DNA from 2 places in the Microbacterium sp. Cr-K32 genome. Region 2 is predicted to be linked to the other one. Evidence: predicted binding sites of a transcription regulator. Region 2 holds the regulator's gene; the other holds the start of a gene.
The links. The regulator LexA, encoded in region 2, represses DNA repair genes until DNA is damaged. The targets are predictions, from matches to a motif close to TCGAACANNTGTTCGA.

Region 1: the regulator LexA is predicted to act here: its motif matches at 4,483-4,498, upstream of recA (recombinase RecA).

The regions. Positions count from the first base shown of each region.
Region 1 is NZ_JARD01000012.1:376,028-385,686, reverse strand. It holds gene GZ64_RS0106230 (DNA translocase FtsK) at 1-2,676, shown strand, start outside; gene pgsA (CDP-diacylglycerol--glycerol-3-phosphate 3-phosphatidyltransferase) at 2,676-3,251, shown strand; gene GZ64_RS0106220 (CinA family protein) at 3,248-3,733, shown strand; gene GZ64_RS0106215 (helix-turn-helix domain-containing protein) at 3,875-4,183, shown strand; gene GZ64_RS0106210 (DUF3046 domain-containing protein) at 4,202-4,426, shown strand; gene recA (recombinase RecA) at 4,696-5,745, shown strand; gene GZ64_RS0106200 (regulatory protein RecX) at 5,745-6,614, shown strand; gene miaB (tRNA (N6-isopentenyl adenosine(37)-C2)-methylthiotransferase MiaB) at 6,664-8,211, shown strand; gene miaA (tRNA (adenosine(37)-N6)-dimethylallyltransferase MiaA) at 8,223-9,134, shown strand; gene GZ64_RS0106185 (dihydrofolate reductase family protein) at 9,169-9,659, shown strand, end outside.
Region 2 is NZ_JARD01000015.1:40,203-49,861, forward strand. It holds gene GZ64_RS0107300 (SseB family protein) at 1-287, opposite strand, end outside; gene priA (bifunctional 1-(5-phosphoribosyl)-5-((5-phosphoribosylamino)methylideneamino)imidazole-4-carboxamide isomerase/phosphoribosylanthranilate isomerase PriA) at 271-1,017, opposite strand; gene hisH (imidazole glycerol phosphate synthase subunit HisH) at 1,121-1,756, opposite strand; gene hisB (imidazoleglycerol-phosphate dehydratase HisB) at 1,753-2,370, opposite strand; gene GZ64_RS0107320 (histidinol-phosphate transaminase) at 2,367-3,461, opposite strand; gene GZ64_RS0107325 (LysM peptidoglycan-binding domain-containing protein) at 3,519-3,887, opposite strand; gene lexA (transcriptional repressor LexA) at 4,177-4,863, shown strand; gene GZ64_RS0107335 (S9 family peptidase) at 4,957-6,825, shown strand; gene smpB (SsrA-binding protein SmpB) at 6,881-7,357, opposite strand; gene ftsX (permease-like cell division protein FtsX) at 7,421-8,335, opposite strand; gene ftsE (cell division ATP-binding protein FtsE) at 8,332-9,465, opposite strand; gene GZ64_RS0107355 (DUF2510 domain-containing protein) at 9,650-9,659, shown strand, end outside.

The sequences.
Region 1 (9,659 bases), on a different contig from region 2:
CGGCAGACGGCTCCCAAGGCCCAGCCCGCTCGCAAGGCGCAGCCCGCTCCCAAGAAGTACATCGACGAGGCAGACAAGCCGCCGGTCGCCGTCCGGGCCTGGGTCGGGCTGGCGCACGGCGTCGGCGGACTCTTCCGCGCGTTCGGCCCCGAGACTCTCGAGAAAGACGATCGTCGCGACGGTTTTCCCTTCCTCCTCGTGCTCCTCGCCGTGCTCGGTGCGATCAACGAGTGGTTCTTCATCGGCAACGAGGTCGCTGCGAACATCAGCGCGTATTCGGTCGGAGGACTGATCGGGCGCGTCGCATTCGTGATGCCCGTTCTGCTGCTCCTGCTCGCCGGATGGCTGTTCCGCCACCCCTCGTCGGTTCACGACAACGGCCGCATCGGAATCGGTTTCGGATTGTTCGTCCTGACGCTCGCCGGCTTCTGCCACGTCGCGGGCGACGGCCCTCAGCCCAAGGAGGGCATGCTCGCACTGAGCGAGTCCGGCGGACTCTTCGGATGGATGCTCGGCCAGCCGCTCAGCTACCTCACCGACATCCCCGCGTACATCGTGCTGTCGCTGCTGGCGGCGCTCAGCATCCTCATCCTCACCAAGACTCCGCCGAACCGCATCGGCGCCCGTCTCGGCGATCTCTACGCCTGGATGTTCGATGCCGAGCGTCCGGAGAAGTCGACCAAAGACTCCGCGGCGATCGACGACACCGACAAGGTCGACGATCCCGACGTGCTGCCGTGGTGGCGGCGCAACAAGACCGGCCGTGAAGAGGACCCCGACGAAGGCACGCTCGGCTCCGACGACATCACCGCACTGCTCACGACCTCCGACCCGACTCCCGCCTACGATCAGGCCGTCGTCGTCGAGAACCCGTACGACGCCGCCACCGAGGTGCTGTCCGACGTGAGGTCCGTCGCCGATTCGCTCGCGGAGCAGCAGACCACGGCACTGCTCGACGACTCCTCCGACACCGGAGAGGTACCGGAGCTTCCCGGCCTCGACGGCTTCGGCACCGAGGGGCCAGGCGACCGCGGGCCGCAGGCGCCCGTGACGCCGTACATCCTGCCCTCTCCCGGTCTTCTGGTCGAAGGGCCGCCTCCGGTGATGCGCTCCGAGGCCACCGACAAGGTGATCGAGCAGATCACCAGTGTGCTGTCGCAGTTCAAGGTGGATGCGAAGGTCACCGGCTTCTCGCGCGGCCCGACGGTCACCCAGTACGAGGTCGAGGTCGGCCACGGCGTCAAGGTCGAGAAGATCCTGCAGCTGAGCAACAACTTCGCCTACGCGGTCGCCTCGAACGACGTCCGCATCCTCTCGCCGATCCCGGGCAAGAGCGCGATCGGCATCGAGATTCCCAACGCCGACAAGGAGATGGTCGCACTCGGCGACGTGCTGCGTTCGCCCGCCGCGCAGAAGAGCACGCATCCGATGACGATCGGCGTGGGCAAGGACGTCGGCGGCAACATCGTCATCGCGAACCTCGCGAAGATGCCGCATCTCCTGGTGGCCGGTTCCACCGGCTCCGGTAAGTCGAGCTTCGTGAACTCCATGATCACCAGCCTGCTGATGCGGGCGCGGCCCGCCGATGTGCGCATGGTCCTCATCGACCCGAAGCGCGTGGAGCTCACCAGCTACGCCGGTGTCCCGCACCTGATCACGCCCATCATCACGAACCCCAAGAAGGCGGCCGAAGCGCTGCAGTGGGTCGTGAAGGAGATGGACATGAGGTACGACGACCTCGCGTCTTTCGGCTTCCGTCATATCGACGACTTCAACCGTGCCGTGCGCGCCGGGGAGGTCGAGCTGCCGGCGGGCAGCGAGCGCGTTCTGAAGCCGTACCCGTACCTCCTGGTCGTGGTCGACGAGCTCGCCGACCTCATGATGGTCGCCCCTCGCGACGTGGAGGACTCGATCGTGCGCATCACGCAGCTCGCGCGAGCCTCCGGCATCCACCTCGTCCTCGCGACCCAGCGGCCGAGCGTCGACGTCGTCACCGGACTCATCAAGGCGAACGTCCCGTCTCGACTGGCCTTCGCCGTCACCAGTGTCACCGACAGCCGCGTCATCCTCGACAGCCCCGGGGCGGACAAGCTCATCGGTCAGGGTGACGCGCTGTTCTCGCCGATGGGCTCGTCGAAGCCGTTCCGTCTGCAGGGCGCGTGGGTCGACGAGAAGGAGATCGACGCGGTCGTCAAGCACGTCACCCGCCAGGCTCGTCCGGACTATCGTCCCGACGTGCAGGAGGCGATGGAGCCGACCAAGAAGAAGGAAGTCGACGAAGACATCGGCGACGACCTGGAACTGCTGCTCGCGGCTGCCGAGCTCATCGTCTCGTCGCAGTTCGGATCGACCTCGATGCTCCAGCGCAAGCTGCGGGTCGGCTTCGCGAAGGCCGGTCGCCTCATGGACCTGCTGGAGTCACGTGAGATCGTCGGCCCGTCCGAGGGCTCCAAGGCGCGCGACGTGCTGGCCACGGCCGAGCAGCTCCCACAGGTGATGGCGAAGCTGCGCGGTGACGACGTTCCGACGTCGCCGCCCGCTTCCGCCGCCCCTGTCGCTCCGCCGGTGCCACCCCTGCCCCAGACGCACGATCCGATCGCTGCCCAGTATGAGGGGCTTCCCGAGGTGGAGGCCGAGGGCGACGAAGACGCCTGGGGCCTGACGGGACGCGACTGATGGCCATCCCGCGGCAGCTGCCCAACGCCATCACCGTCGCGCGCATCCCGCTGGCGGTCGTCTTCTTCGTCCTGTTGCTGCTGGGCGGAACCTACGGCCTCGCCGAGCCCGGCCTCCGCTGGGCGGCCGCGGTCATCTTCATCGTGGGGATCTCCACGGACTGGGTCGACGGCTACCTCGCGCGCAAGTACGACATCGTCAGCGATTTCGGCAAGCTCTGGGATCCCATCGCCGACAAGATGCTCACGGGGGCCGGGTTCATCGGACTCGCCATCCTCGGCGAGGTCGGCTGGTGGATCGTCGCCCTCATCCTCGTGCGCGAGTGGGGGATCACAATCCACCGGCTCATGGTCGCCAGCGAGCATGTCGTCGCTGCGGCCTGGATGGGCAAGATCAAGACGGCGTTCCAAGGTGTGGCGCTCGGCTGGGCGTTGCTTCCGCTGCACTATCTCGTCGGTCTCGATGCATGGACGTTGATCACCTTCATCCTCATGCTCATCGTCCTGGTGCTCACGGTCGCGAGCGGTATCGACTACATCGTGGCGCAGGTCCGCGGCTCGCGCCGGAAGTCGTGAGCGACGCGGCTGCTGCCGTCCTCGCGGCGCTGGGTCGACGGGGATGGACGCTCGTAGTCGCGGAGTCGCTGACCGGCGGCGCCCTGTGCGCCGACCTGGTCTCGGTTCCCGGCGCGTCCACGGTGTTGCTCGGCGGGGTGGTGGCGTACGCGACGCCGGTGAAGGCGTCGGTGTTGGGCGTCGACGCGGATCTTCTCGCCGTGCACGGGCCGGTGCATCCGCAGGTCGCGCTGCAGATGGCAGACGGAGTGAGGAGTGTCGTGAGCGTCGGTGGCTCGCCGGCCGATGTCGGGGTGTCGACGACGGGAATCGCCGGTCCGGATTCCCCCGACGGGCAACCGGTCGGCACGGTGCACATCGGCGTGGCGACGCCGGCGGCGATGAGGACGACGGCCTTCCGTTTCCTCGGAGATCGCGACTCGATCCGCGCGCAGACGGTCGCGGCAGCGCTCGAAGAACTGTGCGCGATGCTGGCGGAATAGCAGGACCGCCGGGGTGGTTATCTCTGATGTGCTCACACTTAAACCACAGAGTGCAGGGGTAGATTCTGTGCATGCCAGGGGTACTAGACTGGCTGTCTCATCGGGGGAGACCTCGAACGATCACATGGGGAGGAGGTTCCGATGATTCTTGTACGACAGGAAATCGGCGATGTGCTGAGGGACTTCCGCCTGCAGAAGGGGCGCACGCTCCGGCAGGTCGCAAGCAAGGCGTCGGTTGCGCTCGGCTACCTCAGCGAGGTCGAGCGTGGGCAGAAGGAGGCGTCGAGCGAGATCCTCGCTTCCGTCGCCGACGCGCTCGACGTTCCCATTTCGACGATCATGCGCGAGGTCGGAGACCGCATCTCGGTGCTCGAGGGCATCCAGGTCTTCCCGGACGTCGTTCCCGACGACCTCGTCGCGTCGATCGAACCTCAGCTTTCGCTGCACTGATCCCCGGTCGGGGAAGCCATGCGTCGTAGCGAATTCCTTCGCGCCGTCGAGACCGAGTTTCAGGCACGCGCGTCCTCTCTGGTGAACGACCTGGCGCTCAGCGCTGTCGGCGGTCGAACAGCGCGCGAGGCGCTGGCCGAGGGAACACCGCCACGCGACATCTGGTTGGCCCTGTGCGTCGAGATGGATGTTCCGGAGAACAGGCGACACGGCGTCGGTCGGCAGGAGCCGCGCGGACGCTGAGTCGTTCGTCGATCTCCGATGCCTACGGGACACGACCTGAGATCCACGGCGTGTCGTCGAAGATCTGTTCGAAGCGGGCGTAGTCTTCTGCACAAGTGGTTCAGGGAATCTGTTCTGCACGGTATGTGAGCTCTCCGCATCGATGTCGGTGGCCTCTCCTACGGTGGAAAACAAGCCGAAGAGCCATTACGCCTTGTCGGAGAGTTTCTCCCAACCGGGAGAGCCGCGACAGCCTACAGGCGGCATCACGCGCGCAGAAGGAGCACATCATGCCATCACCCGCCGACCGCGAGAAGTCCCTCGAGACCGCCCTCGCCCAGATCGATCGCCAGTTCGGAAAGGGCTCGGTCATGCGGCTGGGCAGCGATGAGCGCGCCCCCGTGGCGGTCATCCCCACCGGCTCCATCGCCCTCGACGTCGCTCTCGGCGTCGGAGGCCTCCCGCGTGGTCGAATCGTCGAGATCTACGGACCGGAGTCCTCGGGTAAGACGACCCTCACCCTGCATGCGATCGCGAACGCTCAGCGCGCAGGCGGAATCGCCGCGTTCATCGACGCCGAACACGCGCTCGACCCCGACTACGCCGCGAAGCTCGGCGTCGACATCGACGCGCTCCTGGTGTCGCAGCCCGACACCGGTGAGCAGGCCCTCGAGATCGCCGACATGCTCGTGCGCTCGGGAGCCATCGACCTCATCGTCATCGACTCCGTGGCGGCGCTCGTGCCCCGCGCCGAGATCGAGGGCGAGATGGGCGACTCGCACGTCGGTCTGCAGGCGCGACTCATGTCGCAGGCGCTGCGTAAGCTCACCGGTGGCCTGAACCAGACCAACACGACGATGATCTTCATCAACCAGCTTCGCGAGAAGATCGGCGTCTTCTTCGGCTCGCCCGAGACGACCGCCGGTGGTAAGGCGCTGAAGTTCTACGCCTCGGTCCGCATGGACATCCGTCGTATCGAGACCCTCAAGGACGGAACCGACGCCGTCGGAAACCGCACCAGGGTCAAGGTGGTCAAGAACAAGATGGCGCCGCCGTTCAAGCAGGCCGAGTTCGACATCCTCTACGGCGTCGGCATCTCCCGTGAGGGCAGCCTGATCGACTTCGGCGTCGAGCACGCCATCGTGAAGAAGTCGGGCTCGTGGTACACCTACGACGGTGACCAGCTGGGCCAGGGCAAAGAGAACGCGCGCACCTTCCTGTTGAACAACCCCGATATCGCGCTGGCGATCGAGACGCAGATCAAGCAGAAGCTCGGTATCGGCGGCCCCGCTTCGGTACCGGCAGCTGCAGACGAGCTCGCTGAGCGTCGTCCGGCCTGATGAACGACACGCGTGGGGGCGATCCCGACCGGATCGCCCCCATCATCCCCCTCTTCGGCGGTGGGTCGAAGAAGCAAACGCACACGCCGCCGCCTCGCCTTGCGGAAGGCGACGACCAGTCGACGGACGATCCCCGCGCCAGCGACGCGGCGGTCTGGCGCACGACCTGGGATGCCCCTCCGGACAGTGCCTCGCACATCGACGCGTCCGACGCGGGTACTCCCAGCGATCGTCATCCCGCGCGGGGGATCAGGGGCAGTTCCGCCACAGCGTCGACGCGCCCGACGAAGTCCGCTCCTCATCTTCGCGCACTCGGCGGCGGAGAGAGCGACGATGCCGGCGCCGACGAGAAGGCATCGCCGGACGAGGTGCGTGTGGCCGCGGAGGAGTCTCTCGTCCGTAAGCTGCGGGCGCGATCGTTGTCCATCTCGGAGGCCCGACAGGTCCTGCGAGGCGTCGGCCTCGACGGTGGGGTCGTCGACGACGTGATCGATGACTTCTCCCGCCGCGGCTATCTCGACGACGCCGGCCTCGCTGCCGTGCTGGTGACATCGGGCGTCGAGCGGAAGGGACAGGGACGGGTCGCGTTGTCTCGCGCACTCGCGCAGCGCGGCATTCCGCGCGATGTGATCGACGGCGCTCTCGACGAGTTGCCGGACGACGATGACGATCGCGCGCTCGAGTTCGCTCGCGGCAAGGCGCGGTCGATGAGTCGGCTCGATCACGACACGGCTCTGCGGCGGCTGGTGGGCCAGCTCTCACGACGCGGCTACAACGGAGCCGTGGCGATGAAAGCCGCAAAGGCTGCGCTGCGGGAGAACTCCTTCGGAGGTTCCACGTCCGGGGTCCGATTCGTCGACTCGGACTGACGCCAGGACGCCACGACAGCTCAGCAACGGCTCGTACAATGGGGAGATCATGACTATCCCGCGCAGCGAACCGACGATCATCGGCGCGTCGTCGGCAGCCGTCGACGACGACGGACGACAGCGATCGTATGAAGTGCGCACCTTCGGGTGCCAGATGAACGTGCACGACTCCGAGCGGCTCTCGGGCTCGTTGGAGAGCGCCGGCTATGTGAGAGCCGTCGACGGTGACGAGGCCGACGTGGTGATCATCAACACCTGCGCCGTCCGCGACAACGCGGCAGGCAAGCTGTACGGCACCCTCGGGCACCTCGCTTCCGTCAAGCGTCGCAAGGAAGGCATGCAGATCGCCGTCGGCGGCTGCCTGGCGCAGATGGACAAGCAGGCCGTGCTCGACAAGGCACCCTGGGTCGACGTGGTGTTCGGCACGCATAACATGGGCTCATTGCCGGGTCTGCTCGAGCGCGCGCGACACAACGGCGATGCCGAGCTCGAGATCCTCGAGTCGCTCGAGGTCTTCCCCTCGACGTTGCCGACCAAGCGCGACTCGGCACACAGCGGCTGGGTCTCGATCTCGGTCGGCTGCAACAACACCTGCACCTTCTGCATCGTTCCGAGCCTGCGCGGCAAAGAGAAGGATCGTCGCCCCGGCGACATCCTGAACGAGATCCGTCTCCTGGTCGAAGACGGCGCGATCGAGGTCACGCTTCTCGGCCAGAACGTCAACTCCTACGGGGTCGAGTTCGGTGACCGTCAGGCCTTCGGCAAGCTCCTGCGCGCGGCCGGCGACATCGAGGGGCTGGAACGGATCCGGTTCACGAGTCCCCACCCCGCGGCGTTCACCGATGACGTGATCGACGCCATGGCCGAGACGCCGAACGTGATGCCGCAGTTGCACATGCCGCTCCAGTCAGGGAGCGACCGCATCCTCAAGGCGATGCGCCGCTCCTACCGGAGTGAGCGTTTCCTCGGGATCCTCGAGCGGGTTCGTGCCCGCATCCCGAATGCCGCCATCACCACGGACATCATCGTCGGGTTCCCCGGCGAGACCGAAGACGACTTCGAGGACACGATGCGGGTGGTCGAGCAGGCGCGTTTCTCCAGCGCGTTCACCTTCCAGTACTCGATCCGCGAGGGCACACCCGCGGCGACGATGGAGGATCAGGTCCCCAAGGAGATCGTGCAGGCCCGCTACAACCGCCTGATCGCTCTGCAGGAACGTATCTCGCTGGAGGAGAACCAGAAGCAGGTCGGCCGTGAGATCGACGTGCTGGTCTCGACCGGCGAAGGCAAGAAGGATACCGAGACACACCGCCTCACGGGACGCGCCGAAGACAACAGGTTGGTGCACTTCGAGGTGACCCCGGGGTCCGAGCTGCCTCGCCCCGGAGACGTGGTGACCGTGACCGTGACACACGGCGCCCCGTTCCATCTGCTCGCCGACGATCCTACGGGCGCGCCCCTGAAGATCCGTCGGACCCGCGGCGGCGACGCGTGGGATCGATCGCAGTCGGAATCGTGCGCAGTCCCCGCCTCTGTCGGCGACGGTGCGCCGAAGGCCGTGTCGCTCGGTCTGCCCACGCTGCGCGTGGGCGTGTGACCGGACGGAACGTGCCAGCGCCACGTCTCTGGGCGATCGTCGGGGCGACCGGCACCGGTAAGAGCGATCTCGCGATCGAGCTGGCCGAGACGCTGCGTGCGGAGGGAAACCCCGCCGAGGTCGTGAACGCCGATGCCATGCAGCTCTATCGCGGGATGGACGTCGGCACCGCGAAGGTCTCGATGACGGAACGCCGGGGCATCCCGCACCACCTCTTCGACGTACTCGACGTCGACGAAGATGCGGCTGTCGCGTGGTACCAGCCGAGAGCTCGTGAGGCGATCGAAGAGATCCACCGCGGGGGAGGAGACGCGATCCTCGTCGGCGGATCCGGTCTCTATGTATCGAGTGTCGTCTACGACTTCCAATTCCCTCCGCGCGACCCGGAACTGCGGGATCGTCTCGAACAAGAGCTCGAGACCCGAGGGACCGCGCATCTGCTCGAACGTCTGCGAACTCTCGACCCGCAAGCGGCTACTCGCGTCGATCCACAGAATCCGCGCCGCATCATCCGTGCGCTCGAGGTCCTCGAGCAGGGGAGCGAGACGCACGGTGCCTCGCTTCCGGAGAAGCCTGTCCTGTGGCATCCGCATACTCGTCTCATCGGTCTGCATGTGGACCGCCCCTCTCTCGTGGAGCGGCTGGACTCCAGGGTCGAGCGCATGTGGAAGGGCGGCCTCCTCGCCGAAGTCGAGGATCTTCGTGCGCACGGGCTCGAGCGTGGAGGAACGGCTCCTCGCGCGATCGGGTACGCGCAGGCCCTGGCCCAGCTCGACGGCGGCCTCACGGAGCGTGAGGCGATCGCACAGACCCAGGCGCTCACGAGACGCTATGCGCGACGCCAGGTGTCCTGGTTCAAGCGGTATCCCGACCTGGAGTGGTGGGAGGCTCCGGTGCGGGCCGTGACGCTTCTCCACGCCTGATCTCGATGTCGGAGGGTGCTGCGAAGCTGGCCGGATGACGACGCACTTCTACACGGCCTCCAGCCTCGACGGGTTCATCGCCACCGAGGAGCACTCATTGGACTGGTTGCTCACACAGGACATCGACCAAGACGGACCGATGGCGTACACGGGTTTCGAGCGGAGCATCGGCGCTCTGGCGATGGGGTCCTCCACCTACGAGTGGGTGATGCGCCATGAAGAGGGCCGCTGGGGGTACACCCAGCCCACGTGGGTGTTCACCCACCGTCGACTCGACCTCCCGAAGGAGGGCGATGTCCGACTGACGCAGGCCGACATCCGCACGGTGCACGCGGAGATGGCGCAGGCGGCGGGTGGGAAAGACCTCTGGGTCGTGGGCGGCGGAGACCTGGCGGGGCAGTTCGCCGACGCCGGCCTGCTCGATGAGGTGTGGGTGCAGTACGCACCCGTCACACTCGGCTCGGGAGCCCCGTTGCTTCCGCGCAGACTCGACCTCGAGTTGATCGAGGTGGCGCGAAACCGGAA
Region 2 (9,659 bases):
TGCGTCTTGTCGACGGTGAGACCGCTCGGCGCCACACCCTCCTCACCCTTCTCAGCGATGAGGGGGATCAGCACACGCGCGGTACGGAAGGCGTCGACCACGTCGACCTGGCTGCCTTCACCCGCACGGAACCGCAGCAGCGCGCCCAGCAGGGCGGGATCGGCGGAACCGTCGTCCGACGCGTGCGGATTCGACTCGAAGCTGCGCCCCTCCCAGGGGACGCCCGCCGAATCGCCGTGGTTGTGCGATTCCGGCCCGCAGGCGTGCGCGTCAGTCTCCTGCGACATCCAGAGCCTCAGCCAGCGTGAACGCGCCGGCGTAGAGTGCCTTGCCGACGATCGCACCTTCGACGCCCAGCGGCACGAGCTCGCGGAGCGCGGCGATATCGTCGAGGCTCGAGATCCCGCCGGATGCGACGACCGGTTTCGGGGTACGTGAGGTGACCTCGCGGAGAAGTTCGATGTTGGGGCCGCGAAGAGTGCCGTCCTTCGTGACGTCGGTGACGACATAACGGCTGCAGCCGGCGTCCTCGAGGCGGTCGAGCACCTCCCAGAGGTCACCGCCCTCCTTGGTCCATCCGCGGGCGGCGAGCGTCGTCCCCCGCACGTCGAGGCCGACCGCGATCGCCTCGCCGTAACGGCCGATCACATCGGCCGCCCACTCCGGGTTCTCCAGCGCGGCCGTGCCCAGGTTGATCCGGGTGGCGCCGCTCTCCAGAGCCGCCTCCAACGTCGCATCATCACGGATGCCACCGGAGAGCTCGATGCTCACACCCTTGAACTGCTTGATGACCTTGCGCAGGATCGGCGCGTTGCTGCCACGGCCGAATGCGGCGTCGAGGTCGACGAGGTGGATCCACTTCGCTCCCTGCGCCACCCACTCCCCTGCGGCATCCAACGGGTCGCCGTAGCTGGTCTCGGTTCCGGCCTCACCCTGGGTCAGACGGACGGCCTTGCCCCCGGCGACATCGACCGCGGGAAGGAGCGTGAGCGAGGGGGACTGCGCGAAGTCGTTCATGGGGTCCTTGTATCGGGAAGCTCTACGGCCCGGTGCGGGCACGAGAACCGAGGGTAGTCCGCCGGACGGCGGGGAACAAAACGGGTGACGCCTGCCGAAGACGTCAGAGGCTTCCGACCCAGTTGCGCAGCAGCTGGATGCCGGCTTCCCCGGACTTCTCCGGGTGGAACTGCGTCGCCGAGAGCGGCCCGTTCTCGACGGCGGCGAGGAACGGGTCGCCGTACCTCGTCCAGGTCAAAACGGGCTCGGGGAACGGCGGGATGACGTCGAGTTCCCAGGACTGCGCGGCGTAGGAGTGCACGAAGTAGAAGCGCTCCTGTTCGATGCCTCGGAAGAGCACGCTGTCGGCACCGGGCTCGACCGTGTTCCAGCCCATGTGCGGCAGCACCGGGGCATTGAGCTCGGTGACCGCGCCGGGCCACTCGCCGAGCCCTTCGGTGTCGTGCCCGCGCTCGACGCCGTGCTCGAAGAGGACCTGCATCCCGACGCAGATCCCGAGGACCGGACGGCCGCCGGCGAGACGGCGATCGATGATCTCGTCCCCTCCGTGGGCGCGCAGGGCATCGCGGACGGCCTGGAATGCCCCGACACCGGGGACGACGAGTCCATCCGCCTCGAGAGCGGTGGCGCGGTCGCGCGTCAGCACGGCATCCGCGCCGGCGGCGACGAGCGCCTTCACCGCCGAGTGGACGTTGCCCGACTCGTAGTCGAACACCGCGACCCGGGGCGCTGCGCTCACAGCGCGCCCTTCGTGGACGGGATGCCGTCGACGAGCGGGTCCAGAGCCTTGGCTTCGCGGAATGCGCGAGCGAAAGCCTTGTACTCCGCCTCGGCGATGTGGTGCGGATCACGCCCGCCGAGCACACGCACGTGCACGGTCAGACCGGCATTGAAACTGATGGCCTCGAATGAGTGACGCACCAGCGAACCGGTGAAGTGCCCGCCGATGAGGTGGTGTTCGAAGCCTTCAGGCTCTCCCGTGTGCACGAGATACGGACGACCGGAGATGTCGACGACCGCCTGCGCCAGTGCCTCGTCGAGGGGAACGAGCGCGTCGCCGTAACGGGAGATCCCGGACTTGTCCCCGAGAGCTTCGAGAATGGCTTGGCCGAGCACGATCGAGACGTCTTCCACCGTGTGGTGCGCGTCGATGTGCGTGTCGCCGGAAGCCCGCACCGTGAGGTCGGTCAGCGAATGCTTCGCGAAGGCGGTGAGCATGTGGTCGAAGAACGGCACGGACGTGTCGATACGGCTCGCCCCGGTGCCGTCGAGGTTCAGCTCGAGCTCGACGGTGGACTCCGACGTGCTGCGCACACGGTTCGCGGTGCGCGGGGTCAGTGCGGGGGTGCTCATGAAGCCGATCCTATCGAGGCCAGCGCCTCGAGGAACGCGGTGGTCTCGGCCTCCGTGCCCGCGCTGACCCTGAGGTGTCCGGGGATGCCGACATCGCGCACGAGCACGCCGCGGTCGTACAGCTGCTGCCAGGTGGCCCGCGGGTCGGCGACGCCGCCGAACAGGACGAAGTTCGACCACGATTCGTGCGGCTGGTATCCGAGCGCTTCGAGGGTCGCCGTGATCCGATCGCGCTGCTCGACGATCTCCTCCACCATCGCGAGCATCACGTCGGCGTTGCGCAGGGCCGCTATCGCCGCCGCCTGGGTGAGAGCGCTCAGGTGATAGGGCAGACGCACCAGACGCAACGCGTCGATGAAGGCGGGGTCAGCAGCGAGGTACCCGACCCGGGCCCCGGCGAAGGCGAAGGCCTTGCTCATGGTGCGCGAGACGGCGAGACGCGGGCGTCCGTCGAGCAGGGTCAGGGCAGAGATCGCATCGCGCGGCGCGAACTCCTGGTACGCCTCATCCACGATCACGATGCCACGGGCCGCGTCGTACACGGCTTCGATCACGTCCAGCCCGAGCGGCGTGCCGGTGGGGTTGTTGGGAGAACAGAGGATGACCACATCGGGATCGGCGGCCCGCACCTGCTCGGCAGCCTCGTCCGGGGTGATCGTGTAGTCGGGCTGACGCGTGCCGGCGATCCAGCGTGCTCCCGTCCCCTGGGCGATGAGCGGGTACATCGAATACGTCGGCGCGAAACCGAACGCCGTGCGCCCGGGACCTCCGAAAGCCTGGAGGATGTGCTGGAGAACCTCGTTCGAGCCGTTGCCGGCCCAGATCTGCTCCGGCGTGAGCCCGTGCCCCAGGTACTCCGCGAACGACTCGCGGAGCGTCGTGAACTCCCGGTCCGGATAGCGGTTGACGTCGCGGATCGCGACGGCGATGTCGTCGAGGATGTCGCTCGCCACCGCGTCGGGGATCGGATGCGTGTTCTCGTTCACGTTGAGCGCGATCGGGAGCGGCGCTTGCGGAGCGCCGTATGGCGTCAATCCGCGAAGATCGTCACGTAGCGGGAGATCGTTGAGGGAGAGGGTCACCCTTCCCATGCTAAGCGGCGCCTCGCCTCGATGACGCAAAGTTGCTGCAGTGCTGCCGCCGCCGGATCAGTTCACGTACTGGGCCGGGATGGCGAGCGTCTGGCCGATCTGGAGTTCTCCACCGCGCAGCAGGTTCATCCGGCTGATCTCACCGATGACGTCGCGCGGGTCGGCATCGGGAGCGACGCTGGTGGCGATCGACCAGAGGGTGTCTCCCGGCATGACGGTCACCGTCTCGACGCTGACGGCGGCCGAATCTGCTCCCGAAGCGATCGCGCTGCCACCGCTGAGCGCCGCGAAGGCGATACCGATCGCGAGCGGGACCGAGGCGAAGGCCAGCAGCACGGCGCGGCCACGCGTCGTCAGTCGGAGTCGCGTCGTGGGACGGGTCGACGCCGGAATGACTGCTGCGGTGCTGAAGCTGATGCTGCTCATGTGGTGCTCCTTAGCCTGTCCCGGAGCGGTGAGGCCGCCGGGGAAGTTGGCGTAGCGTTCGCATTCCCGTCTCGGCCGGGAGCCGTGAATGCGAAGCTACGTACCGAAGATATCTTCGAGTTCGAACATCTGTCAAGTATTCTTCGAAACCGAATCCGGAAATGAGCCGACACGCTCGAACAGATCTTCCAGATCGGCCCGTTTCTCGGATACGGTTTCGATAAGGACACCCCACCACGGGCCTCCGACATTCGAAGAGGGACGTCGGATCACGCACTGAAGGAGCACCATGAGCGAGAACTCTGCCCCCGAGTCGGAGGCACCGCGCACGCGCCGCCGGAAGAGCCTCAGCCCGAAGCAGATGGCGATCCTCGAGGTCATCCAGAACTCGATCGCGCACCACGGCTACCCGCCGAGCATGCGCGAGATCGGCGACGCCGTCGGTCTCAAGTCCCTCTCCAGCGTCACCCACCAGCTCGGGCAGTTGGAGCTCAGCGGCTATCTGCGTCGCGACCCCGGGAAGACCCGCGCCATGGAAGTGCTCATCGACCTCCCGGGGGCCAGCACCGAGAATCCAGCCGACGTGGCGGCCCCGGTCGGCGATGCGGCACTCGTCCCCCTCGTCGGACGAATCGCCGCGGGTGTGCCGATCACCGCCGACCAGCAGGTCGAGGAGATCTTCCCGCTCCCCCGCCAGCTGGTGGGCAAGGGCGACCTGTTCATGCTCAAGGTCTCCGGCGAGTCGATGATCGACGCCGCCATCTGCGACGGCGACTGGGTCGTCGTCCGTTCGCAGAACAGCGCCGAGAACGGCGAGATCGTCGCGGCGATGCTCGACGGCGAGGCCACCGTCAAGGTGCTGCGCCGTCGCGACGGCCACACGTGGCTGCTCCCGCGCAACTCGGCGTTCGAGCCCATCCTGGGCGATGAAGCCGTGATCCTCGGCAAGATCGTGGCGGTGCTCCGCGCGGTCTGAGACGAGAGCACGACGAAGGCCCTCCCGGCTCCCTGGAGGGCCTTCGTGTGCGCCCCGCGTGACGCTCGTGCCAGCGCCCCATAGGCTCGAAGCATGACGTCGTCCCCCTACGGTTCCTGGCCTTCGCCTTTCTCCGCGGCATCAGTCGCGGCGTCCTCACCTCGCATCGACGGCGCCCGCTTCGTCGGCACGGAGATCTGGTGGGGTGAGTCGGTGCCGTCCGAGAAGGGACGGGTGACGGTACGGAGTTCCACGGGCGCCGAGGTCCTCCCCGCGCCCTGGAACGCCCGCTCCCGCGTGCACGAATACGGTGGTGGCGCCTGGACGGCGGACGATCGGGGGACGCTCTACTTCGTCGACGCCTCAGACCAGCGGGTGCGCCGCCTGACCCCCGACGGGGATCTCGTCACGCTCACCGCTGCCGGTCCCGCGCACGGAGGTCTGCGCGTGCAGGACGGACGTCTGCTCGCCGTGCGCGAAGACCTCTCGACCACACCGAAACTCCGTGCGATCGTCGAGATCCCGCTCGACGGCTCCGCCGCAGAAGACGAGTCAGCGGTCAGCGTGATCGTGCAGGGCGAGGGGTTCTTCGCCCACCCCGCATTCTCCCCTGACGGGACCCGCGCCGCGTGGGTCGCCTGGGAACGGGGGAAGATGCCGTGGGAGAGCGCGCGCGTGCAGGTCGCCGAGGTCGACGGAGGCCTCCCGCGGACGATCCCCTCGCGAGCGGCGCTGCAGCCCGAGTGGCTCAGCGACACGGAACTGGTCTTCGCCGACATCGCCGATGACCGCTGGACACTCCACCGCATCGCCATCGACGGGGTGACGCCTTCCGGATCCCCGCGGCCGCTGGCTCCGTCCGATGCCGACACGGGCTACGGGCTCTGGGTGCTCGGCAACCGCTGGTATCAGCCGTTGGAGGACGGCCGCATCGTCGCCGTCCGCACGAACGGGCGCGACGACGTCGTCGTGATCGACACCGGAGGGGGCGAGAGCATCATCGAGTTCCCCGGCGACGGTCATGTGAGCGTCGATGCGGTCCGCGGCACCCGGGTGCTGCTCTCCGGCAACGGTTCCCGGGTGGCGGCGGGGCTCTGGTGCGTCGATATCGAGTCGGGAGAGGTCGTCGCCGTGCGCGGCGGGGAGCCCGTCGATCCGCGCTGGATGCCGGCGTCGATGTCGATCGAGATCGACGGTCCGCACGGCGCCGTGCACGCATTCGCCTATCCGCCGGCGAACCCCGACGAGGAGGCCCCCGTCGACGAGCTCCCGCCCTACGTCGTGCTGGTCCACGGCGGACCGACGGCGCATGTGACTGGGGCAGCCTCGGCAGCGATCGCCTTCTACACGAGCCGCGGGATCGGCGTGCTCGACGTGAACTACGGGGGCTCCACCGGCTATGGTCGTGCCTATCGCGAACGCTTGGACGGCCAGTGGGGTGTCGTCGACGTCGACGACGTGATCGCGGCGGCGCGGGGCCTGGCTGCCGCCGGGCTCGCCGACCCCGACCGCCTGGCCATCCGCGGCGGATCGGCAGGCGGCTGGACCGTGCTGTCGGCACTGGTGCGAGGCGGAGCCTTCGCCGCGGGGATCAGCCGCTACGGCGTCGCCGACCTGCGGATGCTGGCCGCGGAGACTCATGACTTCGAGGCATCGTACATCGACGGCCTGGTGGGCCCGCTGCCCGAGTACGAGCATCTGTACGTCGAGCGTTCACCGCTCACGCACACAGATCGCATCACTGTCCCCGTCCTGCTCCTGCAGGGCGGCGAGGACCGCGTCGTCCCTCCATCCCAGTCCGAGGCGATCCGCGATGCTCTGGCAGAGCGCGGCATCGAGCACGAGTACGTCCTCTATCCCACCGAGGGACATGGTTTCCGGAGCGCGGAGACCATCGTCGACTCCCTCGACCGCGAGCTGGCGTTCCTCGGCCGCGTCTTCGGCTTCCACCCGCGCCCGTGACGGGCTGTCGACTCGTCACGGCAGTGCCGGAGAGTCGGGGCCTGAGAGCCCGGGGCTACTCTCCCACGCGATTGCGCAGACGCATGGCACGGTCGGCCTCACGGGTGTCCTGACGCTCGCGCAGGGTCTGCCGCTTGTCGTATTCGCGCTTGCCCTTCGCCAGGGCGATCTCGACCTTGGCACGACCGTCGGAGAAGTACAGCTTCAGCGGGATGAGGGTGTATCCCCCGGCCGAGACGGCGTGCGCGATCTTGGCGATCTCCTCGCGATGGAGGAGCAGCTTGCGGATGCGTTTGGCCGAGTGGTTCGTCCAGTGCCCCTGCGAGTACTCGGGGATGTGCACGGAATCGAGGAAGACCTCGTTCCCCTTCACGAACGCATAGCCGTCACTGAGGTTGGCGCGACCCTGACGCAGCGACTTGACCTCGGTGCCGGTGAGCACCATCCCCGCTTCGTACGACTTCTCGATCGTGTAGTCGTGACGTGCGCGACGATTGGTCGCGACGACCTTCTCTCCGCGTTCCCTGGGCATGATGCTCTCCTGTTGCCGTGATGAGCTCGATCGATCGTTCCGACCGAGCAGCCTTTCAGGCTATCAGGTACGCAGCCAGCGTCGGATCGCGAAGCCGGCGGAGAGCGCTGCGAGGATCACGCCGATCCCGATCAGCACGGGAACCACGAGAGCCGCGTCCTGCATCGTGACCCATGTGGTGATGAACGGCACCCTCCCCCGCAGGTAGCCGTTGACCCCGAAGTGCATACCGGCGACGACGGCGGCGCTGGCCAGAGCCGAGCCGAGGAAGGCGGCGAACACGCCCTCGAGGACGAACGGCGTCTGGATGAAGCGGTTCGAGGCTCCGACCAAGCGCATGATGCCGATCTCCTTGCGCCTCGCATACGCGGACAATCGGATGGTCGTGCCGATCAGTAGGGTCGCCGCGATGAGCATGAGCACGGCGATTCCCACCGCGATGTAGGTCGCGACCGTCAACGCGGAGAACAACGGCTCGAGATACTGCAGCTGGTCCTTGACCTGCTCGACCCCGGCCTGTCCACTGAACGCCTCGGCGAGCACCTGCGACTGACCAGGGTCCTTCATCGTGACGAAGAACACCTCGAACGCCTGGTCGGGCGAGAGCACGCTCGCCTGGTCCGCGCCGAGCTGGTCGACGAGCTTGGCGTACGTCTCTTCCTTCGTATCGAAGGTCATGGAGCTGATGAGCGGCTTGAGCGCGTCACCCTCGAGCTGAGCCCGGACGGAGGCGACCTGCTCCTCGCTCGCCGCGCCGTCGAGGCACGTCTCGGATTCCGAGACCGCCGAACACATGTACACCGCCACCTGGGCACGTTCGGCCCAGTACCCGCGCATGACCCCGATCTGCCCCTGCATGAGGATCGCGGCGCCCACGAACGTCAAGGAGACGAAGGTGACGAGCACGACGGAGATCACCATCGAGATGTTCCGCCGCAGGCCGCCCAGGGCTTCGGTCAGGATGAGTCCGATTCTCATGAGGTCGGGCCCACTTCCTCGTCGTCTTCATCGGAGAGTCCGAGGCGATCGGCGACGCCGAGCTCGGCGACGTCCACCGTCGGCAGAGCGATCGGATGGGTACGCGGCCGGATCACCGTCGGAGGTTCCACGACAGCACGAGGCTCCGCGACAGCAGGGGTCTCCGCGACAGCAGGAGGCTCCACGACTCCGGCCGCGGCGCCGGTCTCCGGGGAATGCACCGACTCCGGAGGTTCGACCGTGCGCGGGGCCGGGGGAACCACGGTCTCTCCCTCGCGGTCGACGGAGGACGCGGCCGCCGTGCGCTGAGTGCTGAGCTCCTCGGCCAGCGCGGCACGCACCACCGAGAGATCGGCTGTCTGACGCTGCACCTCCTGGACCGCGGTGAGAGCAGCCGCCGCCGCCGCTCCGCGCACCTCCTCCGGGACGAGGCGCGGGATGTTGGAGGTGTCGCCGTATCCGCCGTGCACCTCGTCGCGCACCATCTCCCCGTCACGCAGCTCGATCACTCGGCGCTGCATCTGGTCGACGAATCCGGCCTCGTGCGTGGCCATCAACACAGTGGTGCCGCCGGCGTTGATGCGAGCGAGCAGCTGCATGATGTCGACCGACGTCGCGGGGTCGAGGTTTCCGGTCGGCTCGTCGGCGAGCAGAACCTGGGGACGGTTGACGAGGGCTCGCGCGATGGCGACCCGCTGCTGCTCTCCACCCGAGAGCTCGTGGGGCATCCGCTTCTGTTTGCCGTCGAGACCCACGAGGGCGAGGGCCTCCGGAACCGCCTGCTGGATGAAGCCGCGCGACGAACCGGTCACCTGAAGCGTGAACGCGACGTTCTGGTAGACCGTCTTCGAAGGCAGCAACCGGAAGTCCTGGAAGACCGACCCGATGTGGCGGCGGAAGTACGGCACCTTCCGGTTCGCGAGCGCGCGCAGGTCTCTGCCGAGCACCGCGACCCGCCCCGACGTCGGGACGTCTTCGCGCAGAATAAGGCGCAGACAGGAGGACTTGCCGGAACCCGAGGCTCCGACGAGGAAGACGAACTCCCCGCGTTGCACCTCGAAGTCGACTCCGGAAAGGGCGGGCTTCGACGTCCCGCGGTAGCGTTTCGTGACGTTCTCGAACCGAATCATGGCGCTACGAGCCTACGTGCGGGCTGTCCGCTGGCCGCGAGCGACACCCCGCACGGCGCTTCCGCCCTCAGGGCCGGATGGGGAGAGCTCCCCATCCGCGACCCGGTGGCGCGTCGCCTCCCACTGCTATACATGAAGATGTCGGCTGCAGGAAGCAGCTGCCGAGTTCTTTCAAGGGGGAGCCATGACAACGC